DNA from 4 places in the Bradyrhizobium sp. UFLA05-112 genome. Region 3 is predicted to be linked to each of the others. Evidence: predicted binding sites of a transcription regulator. Region 3 holds the regulator's gene; each other region holds the start of a gene.

Region 1 (5,788 bases), on a different contig from region 3:
GAGATCCGCAGCCGCTCCAATGCATCGCCGCAACTCGAGCGCAATATCAGCCGCTTCACCCAGTTCCTGACGCTGGTCGGCCTCGCCGCCCTCTTGGTCGGAGGCGTCGGTGTCGCCAATGCCGTGAAGAGCCATATCGACCGCCGGCTCGAGGTCATTGCCGCGTTCAAGGCCGTTGGCGCCACCGGACGCGACGTGTTCGGCATTTATTTTGTGCAAGTCATCCTGCTCGCCGGGATCGGCTCGATGATCGGGCTCGCACTTGGCGCAGCGCTTCCCTTCGCCATCGTCGGCCTGTTCGGAAAGCTGTTGCCGCTGCCGGTGATTCCGGCCGTGCATGCCGACGAGCTGGCGCTCTCCTTCGTCTATGGCCTGCTCACCGCGCTCGCCTTCGGCTTGTGGCCGCTCGGACGCGTCCATGACGTGCCGGTGGCCGCGCTGTTTCGCGACACGATCAGCGCCGAATGGCACCGGCCGCGCTGGCGCTATCTCGCCTTCATGGCCGTGGTGGTCGCGCTGCTCGTCGCGGTCGTGATCGGGCTCTCCTTCGACAAGCGCATCGCCACGGTGTTCGTGCTCTCGTCTGTCGTGGTGTTTGCGGTGCTGCGCGGCATTGCAGGCCTCTTGATGACGATCGCGCGGCGATTGCCGCGCACACGGCTACCGATGCTGCGGCTCGCGATCGCCAACATCCACCGTCCCGGCGCGCTGACCCCGTCGGTGGTGCTGTCGCTGGGGCTGGGGCTCGCCGTGCTGGTCACCATCACTCAGATCGACGGCAATCTGCGCCGGCAGTTTCTCGCGGCGCTGCCGGATCGGGCGCCATCGTTCTACTTCATCGACATCCCGAGCGCGCAGGCCGAGCAGTTCGACGGCTATCTGCGCCAGATCGCGCCGGGGGCGAAAGTCGAGGACGTGCCGATGCTGCGCGGCCGCATCGTCGCCGCGCGCGGCGTCAAGGCCGAGGAGCTGAAGCCCGCGACCGACGCCGAATGGGTGCTGCAGAGCGACCGCGGCCTGACCTATACCAGCGAGCTGCCGAAGGGCTCCAAGGTGGTCGAGGGCGAATGGTGGAGCGCCGACTATTCCGGCCCCCCGCTGGTCTCGATGGAGAAGAAGATTGCCGACGGGCTCGGACTCAAGCTTGGCGACGAGGTCGTCGTCAACGTGCTCGGCCGCGACATCCCGGCGAAGATCAGCAATTTGCGCAACATCGACTGGCAGGGGCTCGGCATCAATTTCGTTCTGGTGTTCTCGCCCAATGCCTTCAAGGGCGCGCCACATACCCACATCGCGACGCTGACCGAGCAGGGCGGCGATGCCGCCGGCGACGGCAGGATCATCAAAGAGGTCGCCGACGCCTATCCGATGGTGACGAGCGTGCGGGTCCGCGAGGTCATGGAGACGGTCGGCTCGGTCGTCACCAATCTCACGCTCGCGATCCGCGGCGCCAGCGCGGTGACGTTGATCTCCGCCATCCTGGTGCTGGGCGGCGCGCTCGCCGCCGGCCATCGCCACCGGGTCTATGACGCCGTGATCCTGAAGACGCTGGGTGCAACGCGGCTGCGGCTGCTCGGCGCCTATGCGCTCGAATATCTCCTGATCGGGCTTGCCACCGCCGTGTTCGGCGTCATTGCGGGCAGCATCGCGGCCTGGATGATCGTGACCCGGCTGATGACGCTGAGTTTCGTCTGGCAGGCCGGCAGCGCGGCCGGCGTGGTCGCCTCCGCGCTCGTCGTCACGGTCGGACTCGGGCTTGCCGGCACGCTGCTGGCGTTGAACCAAAAGCCCGCCACGGTGTTGCGGAATTTGTGACAATTTGAAGCGGGTGGCTGCGCGGTACCCCAATCCCCCGGATTTTCGGGGTTAACGACGTCCGCGCGCCAGACTTGCGCCATGGCGACATTCAGCCGCGCGTGAACGCTTGCAGCGAATGTGTTAGTTTCCCACATATCGAGTGGGTGCGGATGCCCGATTGTTAGCCAAAATTAATGTCGGCAGGCATGGGTATCCGGGATAGAATTTTGACGACCCGGCGGCATCAACCCTTGTGCCGGCCGGCCAACCAATGGGAATTCGACCATGTCGGACCTAGACCGCAACTACGCTTCTCCTTTCGGCAGGGCCGCCGGGCGTGTCGACGCCGCGACGGTCGATGCTGGCCTGCGCGCATACATGCTGCGCATCTACAATTACATGAGCATCGGTCTGGCCATCACCGGCCTCGCCGCGCTCGGTGTCTACATGGCGGCCGTGACCAACGACCCGTCGGGCGCCGCCGCCAAGATCGGCAACGCGTTCCTGACGCCGTTCGGCTACGCGATGTTCGTCAGCCCGCTGAAATGGCTGTTCATCCTGGCGCCACTCGCCATGGTGTTCGTGATCTCGGCCGGCATCAACCGCCTGGCCCCCTCGACCGCCCAGATCCTGTTCTGGGTGTTCTCGGCGCTGATGGGCATCTCGCTGTCCTCGATCTTCCTGGTGTTCACGCACACCTCGATCGTGCGGGTGTTCTTCATCACCGCGGCCACCTTCGGCGCGCTGAGCCTCTACGGCTACACCACCAAGCGTGACATGACCGGGATGGGATCGTTCCTGTTCATGGGGCTGATCGGCATCATCATCGCAAGCCTCGTCAACCTGTTCCTGGCGAGCTCGGCGCTGCAGTTCATCGTGTCGGTGGGCGGCGTGCTGGTGTTCGCGGGCCTCACCGCCTGGGACACCCAGCGGCTGAAGAACGACTACATCTACGGCTACGCCTCGGCCGGCGGCGACATTGCCGAACGCGCGGCGATCACCGGTGCGCTGTCGCTGTATTTGAACTTCATCAACCTGTTCACGCTGCTGCTGCAGCTCCTCGGCCAGCGCGACTAGGCTCTGAGACGAGTGAACGACACGAACCCCGGCCGCAAGGCCGGGGTTTTTGTTTGGCTAGGAGCACGCCACACACCCACTGTCATCACCCGCGAAAGGCGAAAGCGGCTTCGCTCTTTCGGCAAACGCGCGGAGCCTTTAAGCTACCTCCATGTCCGCACCTGAAATCAGGCCCACAACCGAGGCCGACCTTCCCGCCATCACCGCCATCTACGAGCACGCCGTGCGCCACGGCACCGCGACGTTCGAGCTCGAACCGCCCGACCTCGCCGAGATGACGCGCCGCTACAAGGCACTGACGGATGGCGGCTATCCCTATTTCGTCGCCGAGCTCGATGGCCGCATCGCCGGTTACGCCTATGCTGGCGCCTACCGGCCGCGGCCGGCCTATCGCTTCACGGTGGAGAACTCGATCTATCTCGAGCCGTCATTCCATCGCCGCGGCATCGGCTCGGCGCTGTTGCAGCGGCTGCTCGTCGAATGCGAGGCGCGCGGCTTCCGCCAGATGATCGCCGTGATCGGCGATTCCGCCAATGCCGGCTCGATCGGCGTGCACACCAGCGCCGGCTTCAAGATGATCGGCACGCATCCCAATGTCGGCCTGAAGTTCGGCCGCTGGCTCGACACGGTGATGATGCAGCGCGACCTCGGCGAGGGCGCAACGAGCGTGCCGGAGAAGTAGGCCCGGATTCGTAGGGTGGGCAAAGCGGAGCGTGCCCACCTCTGGTGTCAAAAATCCGGGAGACAGAACTGGTGGGCACGGCGCAAGAGCGCCCTTGCCCACCCTACGCAGCAACGCTACGGCGGCTGCACGAGCGGCTAAACCACCGCGAGCTTCCGATCTATCACCAGCAACACGCGATCGAGCTCGTGGCCGCGGCGCAGGATCAGGCCGGTCGCCGAGATCACGCTGTACATGCCCTGCTTGCGCGCGAGCCGCGGGTCTTTCTCGATGCGGTAAAGCGGCACTTCGGAGGCGCGGCGATAGACCGAGAACACGGCGCGGTCTTTCAGGAAGTCGATGGCATAGTCCCGCCACTCGCCGTCGGCGACCATGCGGCCATAAAGGTTGAGGATGCGATGCAATTCGAGCCGGTTGAACGTCACCCGGCTCGGTTGGGAACCCGCAGCGGCGCTACGCGCCACTGCGCGCTGCTCGCTCGGATCGGCATCCTCCGACATCAGACTCATGCGAAGCGCCTCCTGTGGCGTTGACGGATGACCGGCGGTCGCGAAAGCGTCCTCGCCCCGCGGATCATGACAGTTACATGATTGCGCCAACCGCGGCCGGCCGCAAGAGGCGCCAACCGCGCGGCTGCACATCGCGCCGCAAACACACCTCCTGGCTGTGGAACTCGCTCGCGACATACCGTCACGGGATCGTTAGCAGGAATCATAGTCTCGCCTCTTTTCCGCCTAGCGCCTGCCGCCCTGCATTGCGAAAAGATTCGTGTGCGTTGGCCCGGTCCTTTCGGTTCCGGATTCCTCAGCCCCCAGCCCCCCGGGGTCGTCGGGATCGGGCCTGTTCGCACGAAGGAAGGACCAACGCGAGTTGGTCCTTTTTTGTTGTGTCGGGATGGTTCTGCGTTCCCTCATCCTGAGGAGCCGCGCCTTGCGCGGCGTCTCGAAGGATGAAGGCCCGGGTGCGGCAGCGCGGCCTACATGGTTCGAGACGGCGCTGGCGCGCCTCCTCACCATGAGGATCCAGAGAGACCGCTTGTCAGGAAAAATTCGAAGCTACGAGATCAATGCAGCGACGTGTACGCTGCGCCCAGCATGGGCCCGGGCTTCTCGCGACTGCCATCCTGGACATAGACCACCGCGCCGTCGACGCCCTCGCGCGATAGGTTCTCCAGCGGCACAGTCCAACTTTCCGAAGTGCCGTTCCAGTCACCGACCTTCAGCAGGTTACGCACCACGTTGTGGTAAGTGATCTGCTGCCCGCGGTTTTCGCCGCGTCCGATCGAGATCGGCACCGCTTTGGTGATCGAGCAGATCCAGACTTCACCATGCGAGACCGCTGCCTCCTTGCTCGCCGCCACCGAGACGTTGAGCTGCTTGCCTGCGAGAGACATCGACACCGGCACGCTCATCACGGTGTCGCTTTTCGCAGTCTTCGCGATCGCGCTCTCGATGCCGGCGCGGTCGCTGCCGATGACATGCGCCGAGCCGTTGACCACGACCTGCGGCGTGTAAACCTCGCGGTCGCCGCGCATGCGCGAATAGGCCCGCTGTCGCGCCGAGAAGCGTGAATCCGCCAGCGTGTCCTTCCAGCCGAGATAATCCCAGTAATCGATCGGCATGCTGAGTGCGATGATCGAGGGATCGTTCGAGAGTTCACCGATGATCTTGTCGGCGGGCGGACAGGACGAGCAGCCCTGAGAGGTGAAGAGTTCGACGACCGCGCGGGGATCGGCGTGGGCAGGACGGATGACCGCGATGATCGCGCAGACGCCCAGTGCACCTGACCAGATCGCACCGGACCATCGCGAAATCAGATTAGAGGCCATCATTGTCATGTTGAACGCTGCACACTTTAGCTGATGTCGAGGGGAAATCTCATTGCGAGTTGGTCACCGTAGTCTTACGGACAAATCCTGCGCGCGCAGTGCGCTCCGCATCGTCCGAGACGAAGATCTCTGCCCGGACGAGCCCATCTGGAACATACCGCAAACGAACAAAGGCGGCCCTTGATAGGCCGCCTTCGCTTAACGTTCTACTCACTTCGCAGTGAGCCATAGTTCACAAATCCGCGCTTACGCCGCGAGTTTGCGCAGGACGTAGTGCAGGATACCGCCGTTGCGATAGTAGTCGAGCTCGTCCAGCGTATCGATGCGGCAGAGCAGCGAAACGCGCTGCAGCGAGCCGTCGGCCGAGACGATCTCTGCGGTCAGCTTCTGGCGCGGCTTGAGGT
Region 2 (5,788 bases), on a different contig from region 3:
CGGTGAGCTCGATGGCGCCGAGCGGCACGGCAAAACCGACGTCCTCGGCGAAGAAATCGACCTCGACCTCGCCAAAGCGAATCTCGCCGGCGAAGGGATGGTTACGGCCGTAGCCGCGCTGCGTCGAGTAGCCCATCGCCAGCAGAAAACCTTCGTCGCCACGCGCGAGATTCTGCAGGCGCAGGTCGCGGTCGGCCGGAAAATTCAGCGGCTCGCGCGTGAGATCCCCGACGCTCGCGCCGTCTTCAGCTTGCGGCGAGGCCTCGATCAGCCCGTCGCGGCCCAGGATGTCCGTCACGCGCGGCGTGGCCGCGGTCGACGCCTCTGCCGTCGCCGGCGCCTCGGGCACAAATCCCTCGGCGAGCGTCGGATCGAGCAGGCGGTGCGTGTAGTCGAAGGTCGGCCCGAGAATCTGGCCGCCCGGAATATCCTTGAAGGTCGAAGACACCCGCCGCTGCACCCGCATGGCACCGGTATCGACCGGCTCGCTTGCGCCAAGGCGCGGCAGGGTGGCACGAAAGGCGCGGACCAAAAAGATTGCCTCGATCAGATCGCCGCGCGCCTGCTTGATGGCGAGCGCCGCAAGCTCGCGGTCATAGAGCGAGCCTTCGCTCATGACGCGATCGACGGCAAGACCGAGCTGCTCGGAAATCTGGTCGAGCGAAATTTCGGGTACGCTCTGGTCGCCACGCCGCGCATGCGCGAGCAGGCGATGGGCGTTCTCGATGGCACGTTCGCCACCTTTGACTGCGACATACATGCTACTGGCTCCCCTTGTTCGCGACACACGTGGTACGGGGGATCGCAACCACGGCGTCGTCGGCGACCAACACCACGTCGATGCCACGCGGAAACGGCGCCTCGTTGATGCGTAGGCGCACGAAGAGGTCGGCCGGCCTGATTGCTACGTGAAGCGTCGTCACGCCGTCGATACCCGGGCCACGAAGCTCGAAGGCGCCCCCTGCGTCGAGGCTCTCCACTTGCAGGATCACCGTGGTCGAGCGATCCGGATATTCGTTACTTCCGAGCGCAAATCGCTCGAGTGAAGGAAGCATGGCACCGTCGGCGATCAGCGCAAAGCTCGCGACCGAAGCATCCTGGATCACCGGCGCGCCGGTATGGAATTTCAGCCATTTTGGGACGTCGGAGTTCTCCGACATTCGCGCATCGAGCCAGAGCGGCGTATCGTGGTCGAACAATGTGAGCGCGATCGCCGCGGTCCCGCGCATCATGGGACCGGGCGTGCCTGCGACCGGCACGATGCGCTGGACCGAGCCCGGCCGCGCCATCGCGTCCATGACCGAACGAAAGGTCGATTGCGCCGACAACACCTTGTCGGCGAAACCCGGCGGCAGCTCCGCAATCGTGGTCATGGCCTCACCCCTCACCGCGCACCATGGTGTAGAAATCAACCTTCGTTGCGGCCGTCTGCGCGCCGCGCTGCGCCTGCCGCGCGTGCAGGTCCGCGCGCAGCGGCGCGACGACCTCACGTTCGACGAGGGCACCAAATTCTACCGACTGCACGAGCGCGTCGCAGAGCGCGATCAGCCTGGCCTTCTCACCGTCGCGGCCGAGCGTATAGCCGAAACCGACCTCGCCGCTCGCAAGCCGCACCGCGGCGCGCGACACGGTGGCTTCGCCCAGGTTGAACGGCGCACCGTCGCCACCGACGCGGCCGCGCAGCATCACCAGGCCGTTCTCTGGCGCGCGCAGGTCGTCGTGTTGCGGCAGCGCGATTGTGCTGAGACGCTCGGCGATGTCGCCGGGTTCGGCGTGCGCCAGCACGGCCATCGCCGCCTTGCGCCGCGTCGTGAGGCTGTCTTGCGGGGTCACGTCATTCCACCAGGCTTGCCGAATTCAAGTTGTCTATGATAATAGACAACTTGATAAGGAAGCGCCATGACTGTTTCGTGACAACCGTATGATTTTCGGGATAGGCTGTTCCCCATTATGAGCCTTCAGGACACCGCCTCTTCCGGCGTCGCGCTGTGGCGCCTGGTCGCCGACGGCATCGAGCGCGGCATCGCCGACGGCCGCTTCGCGGCCGGCGAGAAGCTGCCGGGCGAGATGGAGATCGCCGAGACCTATCGTGTGAACCGCCATACGGTGCGGCGCGCGCTGGCGGCCCTTGCCGAGCGCGGCCTGGTGCGCGCCGAGCGTGGCAGCGGCACCTATGTCGAGGCGCAGAAGCTCGCCTATCCACTGCGCTCGCGTACGCGCTTCTCGGAGATCGTCGGCGCCGGCGGCCGCGAGCCGCGCGGACAGTTGATCGAGGCGTCGGAGGACGTGGCGAGCCGGGAGCTCGCGCGGGAGCTCGGCGTGAAGACCGGGGCGCGGCTGGTCCGGATCGAATCCGTGCGCTTGGCGGACCGCACGCCGATCTGCGTCTCGACGTCCTGGCTATCAGCCGAACTCTTTCCTGATGCGGGCGCGGTATTCGCCGCCACACGCTCGATGACAAAGCTGCTCGCGCATTACGGCGTCCGCGACTACCGCCGCGGCTCGACCCGGATCACCGCCGGCATCGTCGACGCGACCGACGCCGCGCGGCTCGATCTCGCGCTCGGACGCCCGATCCTGGTGGTCGATTCCACCGACCTCGATCCGGACGGCAAGCCGCTGGTGACGAAACGCTCGCGATTTGCGGCGGAGCGGGTGGAGTTCTTGGTGGAATCGTAGGGTGGACAAAGGCGCACTTGCGCCGTGCCCACCCTCTCTCCGAGGTCGCGACAGAAGCGGTGGGCACGCTTTGCTTTGCCCACCCTACGAGAGCAGCCGCTCTATGCCACAGCCCGCCTGCCGATGATGGCAAAGCGCAGCTTGCCGGAGATGAAATCGATCGCGGCGACAGCGACCAGGATCATGAGCACGAGGAACGACACCTTCTGCCATTCCAGCACGCGGATCTGCTCGGCGAGCTGAAGCCCGATGCCGCCGGCACCGACGATGCCGATGATGCTGGCCGAGCGCGTGTTCGATTCGATGAAGTAGAGCACCTGGCCGGCGATGACCGGCAGCACCTGCGGCATCAGGCCGAAGCGGATCTCATGCAAGGCGTTGCCCCCTGACGCCCTGATGCCCTCGACCTGCTTCTTGTCGGCCGCCTCGATCGCCTCCGAAAACAACTTACCGAGCGCGCCGAAGTCCGAGACCATGATCGCGAGCACGCCGGCGAACGGCCCGAGCCCGACGACATTGATCCAGACCAGCGCCCAGATCAGCGTATCGACGCCGCGGATCGAGTCGAGGAAGCGGCGCACCGGAAAGCGGATGATGTTCGGCGGCACGATGTTGCGCGCCGCGAGCAGGGAAACGGGCAGCGCCAGCGTTGCGGCCAGCGTTGTGCCGAGCAGCGCGATCGACAGCGTCTCGCCGAGCGCCTTCAGATAGAGCGGCAACGACGTTCCGGGATCGGGCGGGATCATCATCATGGTGATCCAGCCGAGCTGCTTGAGGCCCGCGATGAACTTCGCCGGTTCGAAGCCGAGATCCTGCAGGCCGAAGATAAAGACGGCGAGCGCGGCCACAATCATCGCCGGCATCGCCAGACGCGCGGCCGCCGGCCGCTCGAAGGCCTCGGGATATTTCGTCCGCAGCGCTGCGGTGTCGGGCTTCTCGAACTGCTTCATGACCGTGCATCCCTGCCGAACAGCCGCGCACGCAACCAGCCAGTCGTGATGTCGATGACGAAGATCGTGAGCACGATCATCAGCAGGATCGCGCTGACGTCGGAGTAGTAGAATTTTCGGATCGCGACCACGAGCTCCTGGCCGACGCCACCGGCACCGACGAAACCCATCACCGAGGATTCGCGGACGTTGATCTCGAAGCGCAGCAGCGCGTAGCTGACATAGCCGGCCGAGACCTGCGGCAGCACGGCAAAGCGCATGCACGAGAGCCAGCTCGCGCCGGTCGAGCGCACGCCTTCGACCGGCTTCATGTCGGCATTCTCTACGATCTCGGCGAACAGCTTGCCGAGCGCGCCGGTTGAGTGAATGGCGATCGCCAGCACGCCGGCCATCGGCCCGAGCCCGAAGGCCATGACGAAGATCAGCGCAAACACGATGCCCGGCACGGTGCGGGCGAATTCGAGCAGGCGGCGAACCGTGAAGCGCAGCCAGGGCGCCGGCGACGTGTTCTCCGCGGCGAAAAAATTCAGGCAGAAGGCACAGACCGCGCCGATCAGCGTGCCGACATAGCTGATCAGCAGCGTCTCACCCAACATCTTCAGCCATTTGCGCCAGCCCCACAGCCATTCACCGACGTCGGTCCAGACGCGCTGGCCATTTTCGAGCGTGAGGATGCGATCGAAATAGCTGACGAAATTGCCGAAATAGGTGAAGAGCGTCCGGACGTTCACCTCGGCCCCGATCGCTGCAATCAGCAGCGCGACGGTGAACAGCGCCGTTCCCAGCAGAAGCCGCAGCCGCTTGCGCGCCACCGCCTGGCCATAAGCGGCATTCAGTGCAGCAAGTTGGTGCTCGGGGAGGATCGAGACCGCGATCGTCATGTGGTTGGGATCACCAGCCGGTCATAAAGAAGAGCCGGGTCGATTGACCCGGCTCCAGTGCGTCGTCCCGAATATCAGGACGCCTTCTTCTTGCGTAGCGCGTCGACGAACTTGATCAGCTCGATCGTGCCATCCCAATCCTTGGTGGTCGCGGGATGAAAACCCTTTTTCTGGCCGTCCGAGAGCCGATCGAACGCAGCCTTGTCCTTGGTGGGCGAGTCGAAGAATGCCTTGGCGATCGCGGCCTTCAGGTCATCGGGGAGGTCGGAGCTATAGGCGTACATCGAAGGGCCAATGATCGGCGCCGACTTGTGAATGATGCGGAAATCGTCCTTCTTCATCGGCGAGCCGTCGGCGTTCTTCAGCATGCCCTTGGTCAGCATCTGCGCCAGGGTGGAATCGTCGTCGCTGGTCCATTGGTTGGCGGCAACATCGACCGTGCCCTGCGCCAAGGCAAGGATCGCATTCTCATGGCTGCCGGTGAAGACGACCTTGCTGAAATACGTGTCGACATCCGCGATGCCCATCTTGTCGAGCTCGAAGCGCGGCACGTTGTTGCCTGAGGTCGAATTCGGATCGACCAGGCCGAGGTTCTTGCCCTTCAGCTCGTCAATGCTCTTGTAGGGGCTGTTCGCCTTGACGAAGAACACCGAATAATAGCCCGTGCCGCCATCCGCGTTCAGATCGCTCGCAAAGGCGTCCGTCTTGACGCCGGTCAGCCGGGCGCGCGCAAACGAGGCCGACCCATAACTTGCGATCTGGATGTTGCCGGCACGCTGACCTTCGATCACGGCGGCGTAGTCATTGGCGATCCGCAGCGTGACCTTTACGCCGAGTTCCTTCGAGAGGTAGGTCATGAACGGAGCCCAGCGTTCGGTGACGCCCGAGGCGTTCTCGGCCGGGACAACGGCAAATGTCAGCTCCGGATATTTCGCTTTCCAGTCTTCGGCAGACGCAGATACGGTGAAGGCCAGCGCGGCGGCGCCGGCAAGTACGATGCGACGAGTGATCATGATACCCTCTTGATCGGTTGGACGCGGTAAACGCAAAAACTTGGGTCGGGGCTCAGGCGGCGGCAGCGCTGCCGAGCGCTGGAACGGCTTCGGGCGCCGGCAGTGGCACGCCACCCATGACTTCGCTGGCTTCGAGATCGTAGAGCTCACGCGCGACGTGCTCGGTGAGCGCCGACGGCGCGCCGTCGAACACCACGCGGCCCGCCGCCATGCCGATCAGACGGTCGCAATAGCTGCGCGCCAGATCGAGCGAATGCAGGTTGCA
Region 3 (5,788 bases):
ATTCCCTCGATCATCTACGGCATGTGGGGCTTCTTCGTGCTGGGTCCGTTCCTGGCCAACACCTTCCAGCCCTTCATGATCAAGCTGTTCGACGGCGTTCCGGTGCTGGGCGCGATCTTCGCCGGCCCGCCGTCCTATCTCAGCCTGTTCAACGCCTCGCTGATCCTCGCGATCATGGTGCTTCCCTTCATCACCTCGATCTCGGTCGACGTGTTCAAGACCGTGCCGCCGGTCCTGAAGGAAGCCGCCTATGGCGTCGGCTGCACCACCTGGGAAGTCGTGCGCAGCGTGGTGATCCCCTACACGCGCGTCGGCATCATCGGCGGCGTCATGCTGGCACTCGGACGTGCGCTGGGTGAGACCATGGCGGTGACCTTCATCATCGGCAACTCCTTCCGCATCTCGTCGTCGATCTTCGCCCCAGGCACGACCATCTCGGCGGCGATCGCCAGCGAGTTCGCCGAAAGCGACGGCCTGCATCAGTCCGGCCTGATCCTGCTCGGCCTGCTGCTGTTCGTGCTGACGTTCTTCGTGCTCGCCGGCGCGCGGCTGATGCTGCTGCGTCTCGAAAAGAAGGCGGGGAAGTAACATGAACCCGATCTACGCACGCCGCCGCCGCAAGGACATCGTCATCCGTGGTCTCTGCATCGCTGCCGCCGCCTTCGGCGTCACCTGGCTCGCGCTGATCCTGATCACCTTGCTTTACAACGGCCTCACCGGTCTGAACCTTCAGATCTTCGTCGCGGACACTCCGCCTCCGGGCTCGACCGAAGGCGGCCTGCGCAACGCCATCATCGGTTCGATCATCATGACCGTGATCGGCGTCGGCATCGGCGCGCCGCTTGGCCTGTTCGCCGGGACCTATCTCGCCGAATACGGTCGCAACGACAAGTTGACCTCGGTAATCCGCTTCATCAACGACATCCTCTTGTCGGCACCCTCCATCATCATCGGCCTGTTCATCTATGGTGCGGTGGTGGTGCCGATGCGCGGCTTCTCGGCGATCGCCGGCGCGCTGGCGCTGGCCGTCATCGTGATCCCGGTCGTGCTGCGCACCACCGAGGACATGCTGCTGCTGGTGCCGAACGCGCTACGCGAGGCGGCTTCTGCTCTTGGGCTGCCGCGTTCGCTGGTGATCAAGCGGATCGCCTACCGCGCGGCGCGCTCCGGTCTCATCACCGGCGTGCTGCTCGCCACCGCACGCGTCGCCGGCGAGACCGCGCCGCTGCTGTTCACCGCCTTGTCGAACCAGTTCTTCAGCCTCAGCCTGAACAAGACGATGGCGAACCTGCCGGTCACCATCAACAATTTCGTGCAGAGCCCCTATGCCTACTGGAAGCAGTTGGCCTGGAGCGGGGCGCTGCTGATCACCCTGACCGTGCTTGCCCTGAACATTGGCGCGCGCATTCTTGGCGCCGAGAGGACTGCAAAATGAGCGATCTGTCCGTTTCCGTAAGTTCCACCGGGCGTCAGGCGTCTCCGACGCTGCCCGAGGCTCCGGCCAAGGTGACGGTGCGCAATCTCAACTTCTATTATGGCGAGCACCACGCGCTGAAGAACATCAACCTGACGCTCGGCACCAATCGCGTCACGGCGTTCATCGGCCCATCCGGCTGCGGCAAGTCGACCCTGCTGCGCATCTTCAACCGGATGTACGATCTCTATCCGGGACAGCGCGCCACCGGTCAGCTCATGCTGGACCAGACCAACATCCTCGACTCCAAGCTCGACCTCAACCTGCTGCGCGCCCGGGTCGGCATGGTGTTCCAGAAGCCGACGCCGTTCCCGATGACGATCTACGAGAACATCGCCTTCGGCATCCGCCTCTATGAGAAGATCTCCAAATCGGAGATGGACGTCCGCGTCGAGAAGGCGCTGCGCGGCGGCGCGCTGTGGAACGAGGTCAAGGACAAGCTCAACGCCTCCGGCCTGTCGCTCTCCGGCGGCCAGCAGCAGCGTCTCTGCATCGCCCGCACCGTGGCGGTGCGTCCCGAGGTGATCCTGTTCGACGAGCCCTGCTCGGCGCTCGATCCGATCTCGACCGCTAAGGTCGAGGAGCTTATCCAGGAGCTCGCCGAGAACTACACGATCGCGATCGTCACCCACAACATGCAGCAGGCGGCGCGCGTCTCGGACAAGACCGCCTTCATGTATCTCGGCGAGCTGATCGAGTTCGACGAGACCAGCAAGATCTTCACGTCGCCCAGCGACCGGCGTACCCAAGACTACATCACCGGCCGCTTCGGCTGAGGAGACAGGAAATGGCTTCTGAACATACCGCAAAGGCCTTCGACACCGACCTGCAAGAGCTCACGCGGCTCGTTGCGGAGATGGGCGGCCTTGCCGAGCGCATGATCGTCGATTCCGTCGATGCGCTGATCCGCCGTGACGTCGCGCTCGGCCAGCGCGTGGTGGCAACCGACGCCGAGATCGACGCGCTCCAGAAGAAGATCGAGGAGCGCGCCGTGCTCACGATCGCGCGCCGCCAGCCGATGGCGGTCGACTTGCGCGAGATCGTTGGCGCCATGCGCGTCGCGACCGATCTGGAGCGGATCGGCGACCTTGCCAAGAACATGGGCAAGCGCGTCGCCGCGCTCGAGACCGATTTCCATCCGCTAAAGCTGTTCCGCGGCCTGGAACACATGACCGACCTCGTGCAGCAGCAGGTGAAGTCGGTGCTGGACGCCTATGCCGCGCATGACCTGCCGGCGGCGATGGTGGTGTGGAAAGGCGACGAGGAGGTCGACGCGATCTGCACCTCGCTGTTCCGCGAGCTCCTCACCTACATGATGGAGGATCCGCGCAACATCTCGTTCTGCATCCATTTGATGTTCTGCGCCAAGAACATCGAGCGGATCGGCGACCATGCGACCAACATCGCCGAGACCGTTTTTTACATGATCGAAGGTCAGGCCATCGCCGACAAGCGCCCGAAGGGCGACATGACGACCTTCGCCACGACCGTGCCGAACACTTAAGGAGCGACGACGCCATGGGCGCACGCATTCTGGTTGTTGAGGACGAGGAAGCGCTGACCGAGCTATTGCGCTACAACCTCGAAGGCGACGGCTACGATGTCGAGACGGTGATGCGCGGCGATGACGCCGACACCCGCCTCAAGGAGCATATCCCCGACCTGATCGTGCTCGACTGGATGCTGCCGGGCCTGTCCGGCATTGAGCTGTGCCGCAGGCTTCGCGCCAGGCCCGAGACCAAGCAGCTGCCGATCATCATGCTCACGGCACGCGGCGAGGAGAGCGAGCGGGTGCGGGGGCTTGCGACCGGCGCCGACGACTACATCGTCAAGCCGTTCTCGGTACCTGAGTTGCTCGCGCGCGTGAAAGGCCTGCTCCGGCGTGCAAGCCCCGAGCGGCTTGCGACCATACTCGCCTACGGCGACATCGAGCTCGACCGCGAGAAGCGTCGCGTCGCGCGCTCCGGACGGCCGATCGACCTCGGCCCGACCGAATATCGCCTCTTGGAGTTCTTCCTGGAGCATCCCGGCCGGGTGTTCTCGCGTGAACAGCTGCTCGACAGCGTCTGGGGCCGTGACATCTATATCGACGAGCGCACCGTCGACGTCCACATCGGCCGTCTGCGCAAGCTGCTCAATCTCGGCCGCGAGCAGGACCCGATCCGCACCGTCCGTGGCGCCGGCTACGCGCTGGACGATCGTTTCGCGAAGGCGGAGCAGACTTAAGGTTTGCAGGTGGCAGCGGTGATCCAGCGGGCTGCCGCCACATTCTCCGATGTCGTCCCTGCGAAAGCAGGGACCCATAACCACGGGGAGTGGTTTGGCGAAGACTCGGAGTGATCTTCCCGCGCAATAACTGCGCCCTGGATTATGGGTCCCTGCTTTCGCAGGGACGACATCCAATTTGTTGAACCATCGTTGCGCGTCGGCCAGCCCCGCGCGCTGATGACCTCAGCGCGTGCCGGGCTTGGCCGGTGCGCGTCGGCGGTCCGCCGCCGGCTGGTAGGCGACGCGCGAATGCTGCGCGCAGTAGGGCAGGCCCGAGAGCGACTTGCCGCCACAGAAGAAGAAATCCGGGCTCGAGGGATCGCCGACAGGCCAGTGGCAGGTCGCCTCGTTGAGCTCGAGCAGCGACAGGCGCTGGCTCATCGGAACGACGTTGTCGTAGGTGATCGGATCGGGCTCGACCTCGACCTCGAAGGCCTGGGCGAGGGCGGTGTTGCCGCGCGAGATCGGGCGGCTCACCCGCATCATGTGCTGTGCGGGGCGCGCCTTGCGGGGCCGGGGAGCCGCCGAGGACGGGCTCTTGGCGCGACCGGACAGGCCCAGCCGGTGCACCTTGCCGATTACGGCGTTGCGCGTCACATTCCCGAGCTCGGCAGCGATCTGGCTGGCCGAAAGCCCGGCTTCCCAGAGCTTTTTCAATTGCTCGACGCGATCGTCGGACCAGGTCAAAACCGTCATTGCACCCTTCCCTTCGCCGCGCGCCTGCCAATCCTTGGGGCCGCGTGGCGATGTCTAAGCCTCGAAAAACCCGTGCCCCCAGAATCCCTTAAGGCTCGCCGGGCGCGAAAAACGCACCTGAACGTTACGCCGGTACATGAGGACTAAGAGGATCAGAACTGCTGCACGAGATGTCGTATCTGACACGGTAAACGCTACAATATGGCGTGACTCCCGCGCAAGAGTCTGCGGCTCCGCGTCCACATGTTCCGTCGCTAAAAGAACTCAAAATCGCCACCGCAAGACTACGGGTCAGGCGCCTTGCAGGGCCTTCTGGCGGCATTGACAGCGGTTTTTCCAAGCATAAAATGGTGACACGTGCCGCCCTTAAAAGGCGGCACGTTTCGTTTTCCGGGCAGGTCAATGATGCGCTGCGCAAGGCAGCCTCAGCCGGCCCCAACATCCAAGTGACCGCCATGACCAAGAGCGCCGCGACGCATCTGCTTCCCGTTTTCGCCAGGGCCGAGCTCGGCTTCGAGCGCGGCGAAGGCTGCTGGCTGGTCGCAACCAATGGAGAGCGCTATCTCGATTTCACGTCGGGCGTCGCCGTGAATGCGCTCGGTCACGCGCATCCGCATCTGGTCGGGGCTCTGCAGGAGCAGGCGACAAAGCTCTGGCACATGTCGAACCTGTTCCAGAGCCCGGACGGTGAGAAGCTCGCGGTCAGGCTCTGCAACGAGAGCTTTGCGGACTTCGTGTTCTTCTGCAATTCCGGCGCCGAGGCGATGGAATGCGTGATCAAGGTGGTGCGCCGCTATCATGCCACCAAGGGCCATCCCGAGCGCTACCGCATGATCACTTTCGAGGGCGCTTTCCATGGCCGCACGCTGGCAACGCTCGCCGCTACGGGGTCTGCAAAATATCTCGAAGGCTTCGGTCCGCCGATGGACGGCTTCGACCAAGTGCCGCATGATGACCTGGAAGCCGTCAAGAAGGCGATCGGCCCACAGACCGCAGGCATCCTGATCGAGCCGATCCAGGGCGAGGGCGGCGTGCGCTCGGCGTCTCCCGCCTTCTATCGCGCGCTGCGCCAGCTCTGCGACGAGCATGGCCTGCTGCTCGCCTTCGACGAGGTGCAGACCGGCATGGGCCGCACCGGCGAACTCTTTGCACATCGCCGCCTCGGCGTGACCCCTGACGTGATGTCGCTGGCGAAAGCGCTTGGCGGCGGCTTTCCGATCGGCGCGTGCCTTGCGACCGCCGAGGCGGCCTCCGGCATGACGCCCGGCTCGCACGGCTCGACCTTCGGAGGCAATCCGCTCGCCGTGTCCGCGGCGAACGCCGTGCTCGACGTGATGCTCAAGCCCGGCT
Region 4 (5,788 bases), on a different contig from region 3:
CTCTCGCCATCGGCAAGAATCGTCGCGATCGGCGTATTCACGGCGACATCCGCCGTGCCTTCGGGGATCAGGATCTTGCCGAGCGTACCCTCATCGGTCGCCTCGACCTCCATGGTCGCCTTGTCGGTCTCGATCTCGGCAATCACGTCGCCCGACTTGATCGTCTCGCCCTCTTTTTTCAGCCATTTGGCGAGGTTGCCCTTTTCCATCGTGGGCGACAGCGCGGGCATCAGCACTTGAATTGGCATATCGACTCCAAAAGAAAGCTTGCGCGCTATTAGCGGTAAACGTCGGTCCAGAGCTCGGACACATCCGGCTCGGGATCATGCTGGGCAAAGTCGGCGGAGGCATTGACGATGTCGCGGACCTCGGCGTCGATCGCCTTGAGGTCCTGCTCGCTCACCTTGGCGGCCAGGAGGCGGTTGCGCACCTGCTCGATCGGGTCCTGGTCGTGACGGACCTTCTCGACCTCCTCGCGCGTACGGTATTTTGCAGGGTCCGACATCGAGTGGCCGCGGTAGCGGTAGGTTTGCATCTCCAGGATCACCGGGCCCTTGCCGGCGCGGCACCATGCGACCGCCTCGTCAGCCGCAGCCTTCACCGCACGGACATCCATGCCGTCGACCTGATGACCGGGGATGTTGAAGGACAGGCCGCGCTTGGAGAAATCCTGCTGCGCCGAGGCGCGCGACACCGCCGTGCCCATGGCGTAGCGGTTGTTCTCGATGACGAAGATCACCGGCAGCTTCCAGAGCTCCGCCATGTTGAAGCTCTCATAAACCTGGCCCTGGTTCGCCGCTCCATCGCCGAAATAGGTAATGGCGACGTTGTCGTTGCCGCGATAGTGGTTGGCGAAAGCGAGCCCCGCACCGAGCGAGACCTGGGCGCCGACGATGCCGTGGCCGCCGTAAAACTTCTTCTCCACGCTGAACATGTGCATGGAGCCGCCCTTGCCCTTGGAATAGCCGCCGCGGCGTCCGGTGAGCTCGGCCATGACGCCCTTGGCCTCCATGCCGGTGGCGAGCATATGGCCGTGGTCGCGATAGCCGGTGATGACCTGGTCGCCGTCCTTCAGCGCCATCTGCATGCCGACCACCACGGCCTCCTGGCCGATATAGAGGTGGCAGAAGCCGCCGATCGCACCCATGCCATAGAGCTGGCCGGCCTTCTCCTCGAATCGCCGGATCAGGAGCATGTCGCGGAGCGCCTTGAGCTCCTGCTCTCTGGTGAATTCCGGGGGCGAGCCGCCGTTGGTCTTGTCCTGCGCTGCGCTTGCGGCGGCTTTCTTGGGTGCGGCCATAGGAATTCCGGGTCAGAGAAAACTAAGCCCTCTCTAACCTAACTCAATCGCGCGCGAAAGCACCGCGGCGACATCGCGCGATATTCATTATGCCGCACTGCAACGTGACCGAAATATTGCAAAATCTTTGGCGCCGATCGGGCAACAATTGCTCCCCCCGGGCTCTGCCTCACCAGCCGAGCTCACGCAGATAGGCCGCGCGGGCGTCAACTCCGGTATGCGTGAAATCGGTAAAGACCCCATCCACGCCGAGACGAAAGAACTTGAGATATTCGAGGCTTGCGTCGCCGTGATAGTCGCCAGCCAGATACTTCTTCTCGTTTCGGAAAGTGAAGACGTGCACGAACAGGCCGAGCTTGTGCGCGTCGGCAACGAGGCTGGTCGCTTCCTGCGTCGAAGCCTCCGGCGTCGATCCCTTGTAGGGCGAGCCATCGGCGTTGCTGTCCTTCCACGGCGAAATCTTGAGCGGCACGATATATGGCTTCCACGGACCAATGCCGTCGGCATAGGTCTTGATCTCCGCAAGGCCCTCAGGGGTCACCATCGCATCGTACAAGCGCGCGTCACCCGACACCGTCCAGTCGAACGGACGCGAATTGGTGATGTTGTTGTTGAGGACCTTGCCGGCTTTGAAGTCGACACCGTTGCCATCGATGAGCTGGACCTGCCGCGTCTCCAGGCCATGGCTGCGCATATATTTCAGGCTACCGGGCTCGAAGCTCTGGACGAAGATGGGGGCGTCCTTCGAGTTGAGACCGTTGTCCTTGATGATCTTGATCAGGGCATCCTCGAGCGGATGGCTGCCGGGCGCACCACAGCCATTGGCGATTGCCTGCGCATTGTTCCAGGTCGGATTCTTGGTTTCCGGATAGACGGTGATGGTACGCCCCGTCTCCTTGCTCTTGGCCTTGGCGATGTCGATGATGTCCTGGAAGCTGATGATCGGGAACTTGCCGTTGAAGACCTTCGGCCTTTCGTTGGCCGCATCATAGGTGGTGCCGGCAATCCAGTCCTTCAGCTCGGCCATCGTGAAGTCGGTGATCGACCAGTCATTGGCATGGTCTTCGCCATCCACGATCAGCGATTTCAGCACCGATTTGGGGTCGGCCGGATCGGTGAGATCCGTGAGGTAGTCAGCAGGCGTGCTGGGGGAAGATGGGGCCTTGACGCGCACGCCGGGGATCGTGCGCTTGCGGGCCGCAACCGCCGGATTGGTCTTCGCCACCTCGGCAACGTTGGTATTGTCGTTCAGCCAGGGATTGTGACGTGCGACCAGGATACAATCCTTGGTCAGGTGCAGGTCCTCCTCGAGCGCGTCGGTTCCGAGGGCTGCTGCAAGGTCATACGATGCCTCGGTCTCTTCAGGCACCAGCCCCGGCAGGCCGCGATGCCCGAGGATCAGTGGCGGCTTGCCGTCGAGCGTCGGAACGGGCTTGGCGCCGGCTGGCGCCGAGCCGGCCTGCGCGAAGGCCATCGAGGGCGGGAGGAACGCCAAAGCGGCCGCACCGAGCAACATCGCGCCAACATGCATCTTCCGCGTTGAACGAACGTTCTTCATGGCCAAGCCTCCGTCTTTTGCCTAGCATCGCTTCGAATGCCGAAAGGGCCGAGCTGAATAGCTCGGCCCTTCGTCTTGTCTCAGTTCTCTGACAGGCGGATGACGGAAGCGGCGCCGCGTGGCGCCGCCCCGTCTCGATCAGAAGAAGCCGAGCTTCTTCGGGCTGTAGCTGACCAGGAGGTTCTTGGTCTGCTGATAGTGATCGAGCATCATCTTGTGGGTCTCGCGGCCGACACCTGATTGCTTGTAGCCGCCGAACGCCGCATGTGCGGGATAGGCGTGGTAGCAGTTGGTCCAGACCCGGCCTGCCTGGATGGCGCGGCCGAAGCGGTAGCAGCGATTGGCATCGCGGCTCCAGACACCGGCCCCCAAGCCATAGAGCGTATCGTTGGCGATCGCGAGCGCCTCGTCATCCGTCTTGAAGGTCGTGACCGACACGACGGGGCCGAAGATCTCCTCCTGGAAGATCCGCATCTTGTTGTGGCCCTGGAACACCGTCGGCTGGACGTAATAGCCGCCCGAAAGATCGCCGCCGAGGCTGGCGCGGCCACCGCCAGCCAGGACCTTCGCCCCTTCCTTCTTGCCGATGTCGATATAGGAAAGAATTTTCTCCAACTGCTCGCCCGAGGCCTGGGCACCGATCATGGTGTCCGCGGCACGAGGATCGCCCTGCTTGATGGCGGCGACGCGCTTCAGCGCCCGCTCCATGAAGCGGTCGTAGATGTCCTCATGAACCAGCGCACGGCTTGGACAGGTGCAGACCTCGCCCTGGTTCAGCGCGAACATCACGAAGCCTTCGATCGCCTTGTCGAAGAAATCGTCGTCTTCCGCGGTGACGTCCTTGAAGAAGATGTTCGGCGATTTGCCGCCGAGCTCGAGCGTAACGGGAATGAGGTTCTGGGCGGCATATTGCATGATCAGCCGGCCCGTCGTGGTCTCGCCTGTGAAGGCGATCTTGGCGATGCGTGGGCTGGACGCGAGCGGCTTGCCGGCCTCGAGGCCAAAGCCGTTGACGATGTTGAGCACGCCGGGCGGCAACAGGTCGCCTACGATCTCGGCCCAGACCATGATCGAGGCTGGCGTCTGCTCGGCCGGTTTCAGCACCACGCAATTGCCGGCGGCAAGCGCAGGCGCGAGCTTCCAGCACGCCATCAGCAACGGGAAGTTCCAGGGGATGATCTGACCGACGACGCCGAGCGGCTCGTGGAAATGATAGGCGATGGTGTCGTGATCGATCTCGCCGATCGAGCCTTCCTGGGCACGAACGACGCCAGCGAAATAGCGGAAGTGATCGATCGCGAGCGGCAGGTCGGCGGCGCGGGTTTCGCGGATCGGCTTGCCGTTGTCCCAGGTCTCGGCGATTGCGAGCCGCTCGAGGTTCTCTTCCATGCGATCGGCGATCCGGTTCAAGATCGCGGCGCGCTCGGCAACGCTCGTGCTGCCCCAGGCAGCCTTGGCAGCATGCGCCGCATCGAGCGCTGCTTCGACGTCCTGGTGATCGGAGCGCGCGATCTTGCAGACGACCTGCCCGTTCACGGGCGAGGCGTTGTCAAAATACTTGCCGGATTGTGGGGCGACGAATTTGCCGCCGATGAAATTGTCGTACTTCGCGGCGAAAGGCACTTGTGCGACGTTGACGAATTCAACCTTGTTCATGTTCACTCCCGATGTTGCTGTTTGCACGATCGTCGTGTGCTCACGACTTGCGCAGACGATGAAGCGGGAGGCGTCTTCTGTCAGCCCGGGGCGAAGCGATGACGGAGGCGACCTGTCGCAGTTCTGCGACAGGAGATGCAGTCGCACAGGATGCAGCCACACATACCGACCTCATCCTGAGGGGCGCGTCTTAGCGCGCGTCTCGAAGGATGGCCGCGGGCGACAATCGGGCCTGCATGGTTCGAGACGCCTGCTTCGCAGGCTCCTCACTATGAGGAATTTAGCTATGAATGCGGGGACGAAATCGCAGCTCAGTGCTTCAGTTCGAAGCGCCTGAGCTTTCGGTGCAGCGTGGCGCGACTGACGCCGAGAGCCTTGGCGGCCGCGGAAACGTTGCCGCCCGCGCGCAACAGCGCCCGCTGCAATACTGCGCGCTGGCCACCGGCGAGGTGGTCGCGCGCTGCATCGCCACCGAGAAGATCGGCTGCGGGCACCGGCTGCAACGGGCGGCCGGGCGCGATCCCAAGTCCGACCCGGGCGGACCTTGTCGCACCTATCACGAGATCATCCGCATCGACCGCGACGAGACCGCCGCAATGGCCGTCGGCTGACGGCGTCAGCACGATGCGGGCATGGGCAAAGGCTTTACGGAATAAGTCGGCCTCGATGCGTTTTGCCGCCTCGCCCACGGCAAGTGCGATCAGGTTGGCGAAGGCGTCGGTGCGGTCGGCACGGCAGGAGGAGACGTCGAGCACGCCGGCCAGCATCCCGTCATGATCGTAGATCGGGACAGCGGTGCAGCTCAGAAGCGTGTTGCGCGTGAAGAAATGTTGGTCGCGGTCGATGGTCAGAGGCCGCTGCTCGACGAGGCAGGTGCCGATGCCGTTGGTGCCCTCGTGCTCCTCGCTCCAGAGCGCGCCGGTCCACAGGCCCCAGGATTGGAACGTGGAATCGTCGGCCGGCGTGCCACGGCGATCGACCGGGGTGCCCTCGCGGTCGGCAAGCAGCACGCAGCAGCCGGCAGCGCCGACCGCCTGATAGAGCCGGTCCATCGCACCTTGAGCGGCCGACAGCAGCGGCGCGACGCGACCGCGCGCATGGTATAGCTCGGCCTCGGTGAGGCGGATCGGCGGCCTGCGGCCCGAGGGATCGAGATGATGCAATCGCGAGGAACGGCACCACGAGGCCACGAGCGCGGAGCGTGCCGCCTGGCCTGACGCGATGGCGGCCTCGACGCGAGCCGCGTGATGCGGGTGCATTTGCCCATTCATCAC

The links. Region 3 encodes PhoB, which activates phosphate uptake and scavenging genes when phosphate is short. Its sites were predicted from a motif close to TGTCATNNANCTGTCAT; they were not measured.
Region 1: SO180_RS20105 (DUF2794 domain-containing protein) is a predicted target of PhoB. The motif match lies at 4,132-4,148, and genes of this name have one in related genera.
Region 2: phnF (phosphonate metabolism transcriptional regulator PhnF) is a predicted target of PhoB. The motif match lies at 1,900-1,916, and genes of this name have one in related genera.
Region 4: SO180_RS29460 (glycerophosphodiester phosphodiesterase family protein) is a predicted target of PhoB. The motif match lies at 2,947-2,963, and genes of this name have one in related genera.

The regions. Positions count from the first base shown of each region.
Region 1 covers NZ_JBANBK010000033.1:10,039-15,826, reverse strand. The annotation lists gene SO180_RS20120 (ABC transporter permease) at 1-1,815, shown strand, start outside; gene SO180_RS20115 (Bax inhibitor-1/YccA family protein) at 2,083-2,874, shown strand; gene SO180_RS20110 (GNAT family N-acetyltransferase) at 3,026-3,556, shown strand; gene SO180_RS20105 (DUF2794 domain-containing protein) at 3,694-4,065, opposite strand; gene SO180_RS20100 (DUF1223 domain-containing protein) at 4,620-5,393, opposite strand; gene acnA (aconitate hydratase AcnA) at 5,631-5,788, opposite strand, start outside.
Region 2 covers NZ_JBANBK010000009.1:25,352-31,139, forward strand. The annotation lists gene SO180_RS07430 (carbon-phosphorus lyase complex subunit) at 1-760, opposite strand, end outside; gene phnH (phosphonate C-P lyase system protein PhnH) at 762-1,373, opposite strand; gene phnG (phosphonate C-P lyase system protein PhnG) at 1,378-1,791, opposite strand; gene phnF (phosphonate metabolism transcriptional regulator PhnF) at 1,951-2,679, shown strand; gene phnE (phosphonate ABC transporter, permease protein PhnE) at 2,781-3,629, opposite strand; gene phnE (phosphonate ABC transporter, permease protein PhnE) at 3,626-4,510, opposite strand; gene phnD (phosphonate ABC transporter substrate-binding protein) at 4,585-5,523, opposite strand; gene phnC (phosphonate ABC transporter ATP-binding protein) at 5,576-5,788, opposite strand, start outside.
Region 3 covers NZ_JBANBK010000006.1:12,702-18,489, reverse strand. The annotation lists gene pstC (phosphate ABC transporter permease subunit PstC) at 1-588, shown strand, start outside; gene pstA (phosphate ABC transporter permease PstA) at 590-1,435, shown strand; gene pstB (phosphate ABC transporter ATP-binding protein PstB) at 1,432-2,250, shown strand; gene phoU (phosphate signaling complex protein PhoU) at 2,262-2,978, shown strand; gene phoB (phosphate regulon transcriptional regulator PhoB) at 2,993-3,700, shown strand; gene SO180_RS05060 (GcrA family cell cycle regulator) at 3,926-4,438, opposite strand; gene SO180_RS05055 (aspartate aminotransferase family protein) at 4,894-5,788, shown strand, end outside.
Region 4 covers NZ_JBANBK010000061.1:36,206-41,993, reverse strand. The annotation lists gene SO180_RS29470 (pyruvate dehydrogenase complex E1 component subunit beta) at 1-248, opposite strand, end outside; gene pdhA (pyruvate dehydrogenase (acetyl-transferring) E1 component subunit alpha) at 278-1,300, opposite strand; gene SO180_RS29460 (glycerophosphodiester phosphodiesterase family protein) at 1,470-2,858, opposite strand; gene adh (aldehyde dehydrogenase) at 2,997-4,514, opposite strand; gene SO180_RS29450 (helix-turn-helix domain-containing protein) at 4,826-5,785, opposite strand.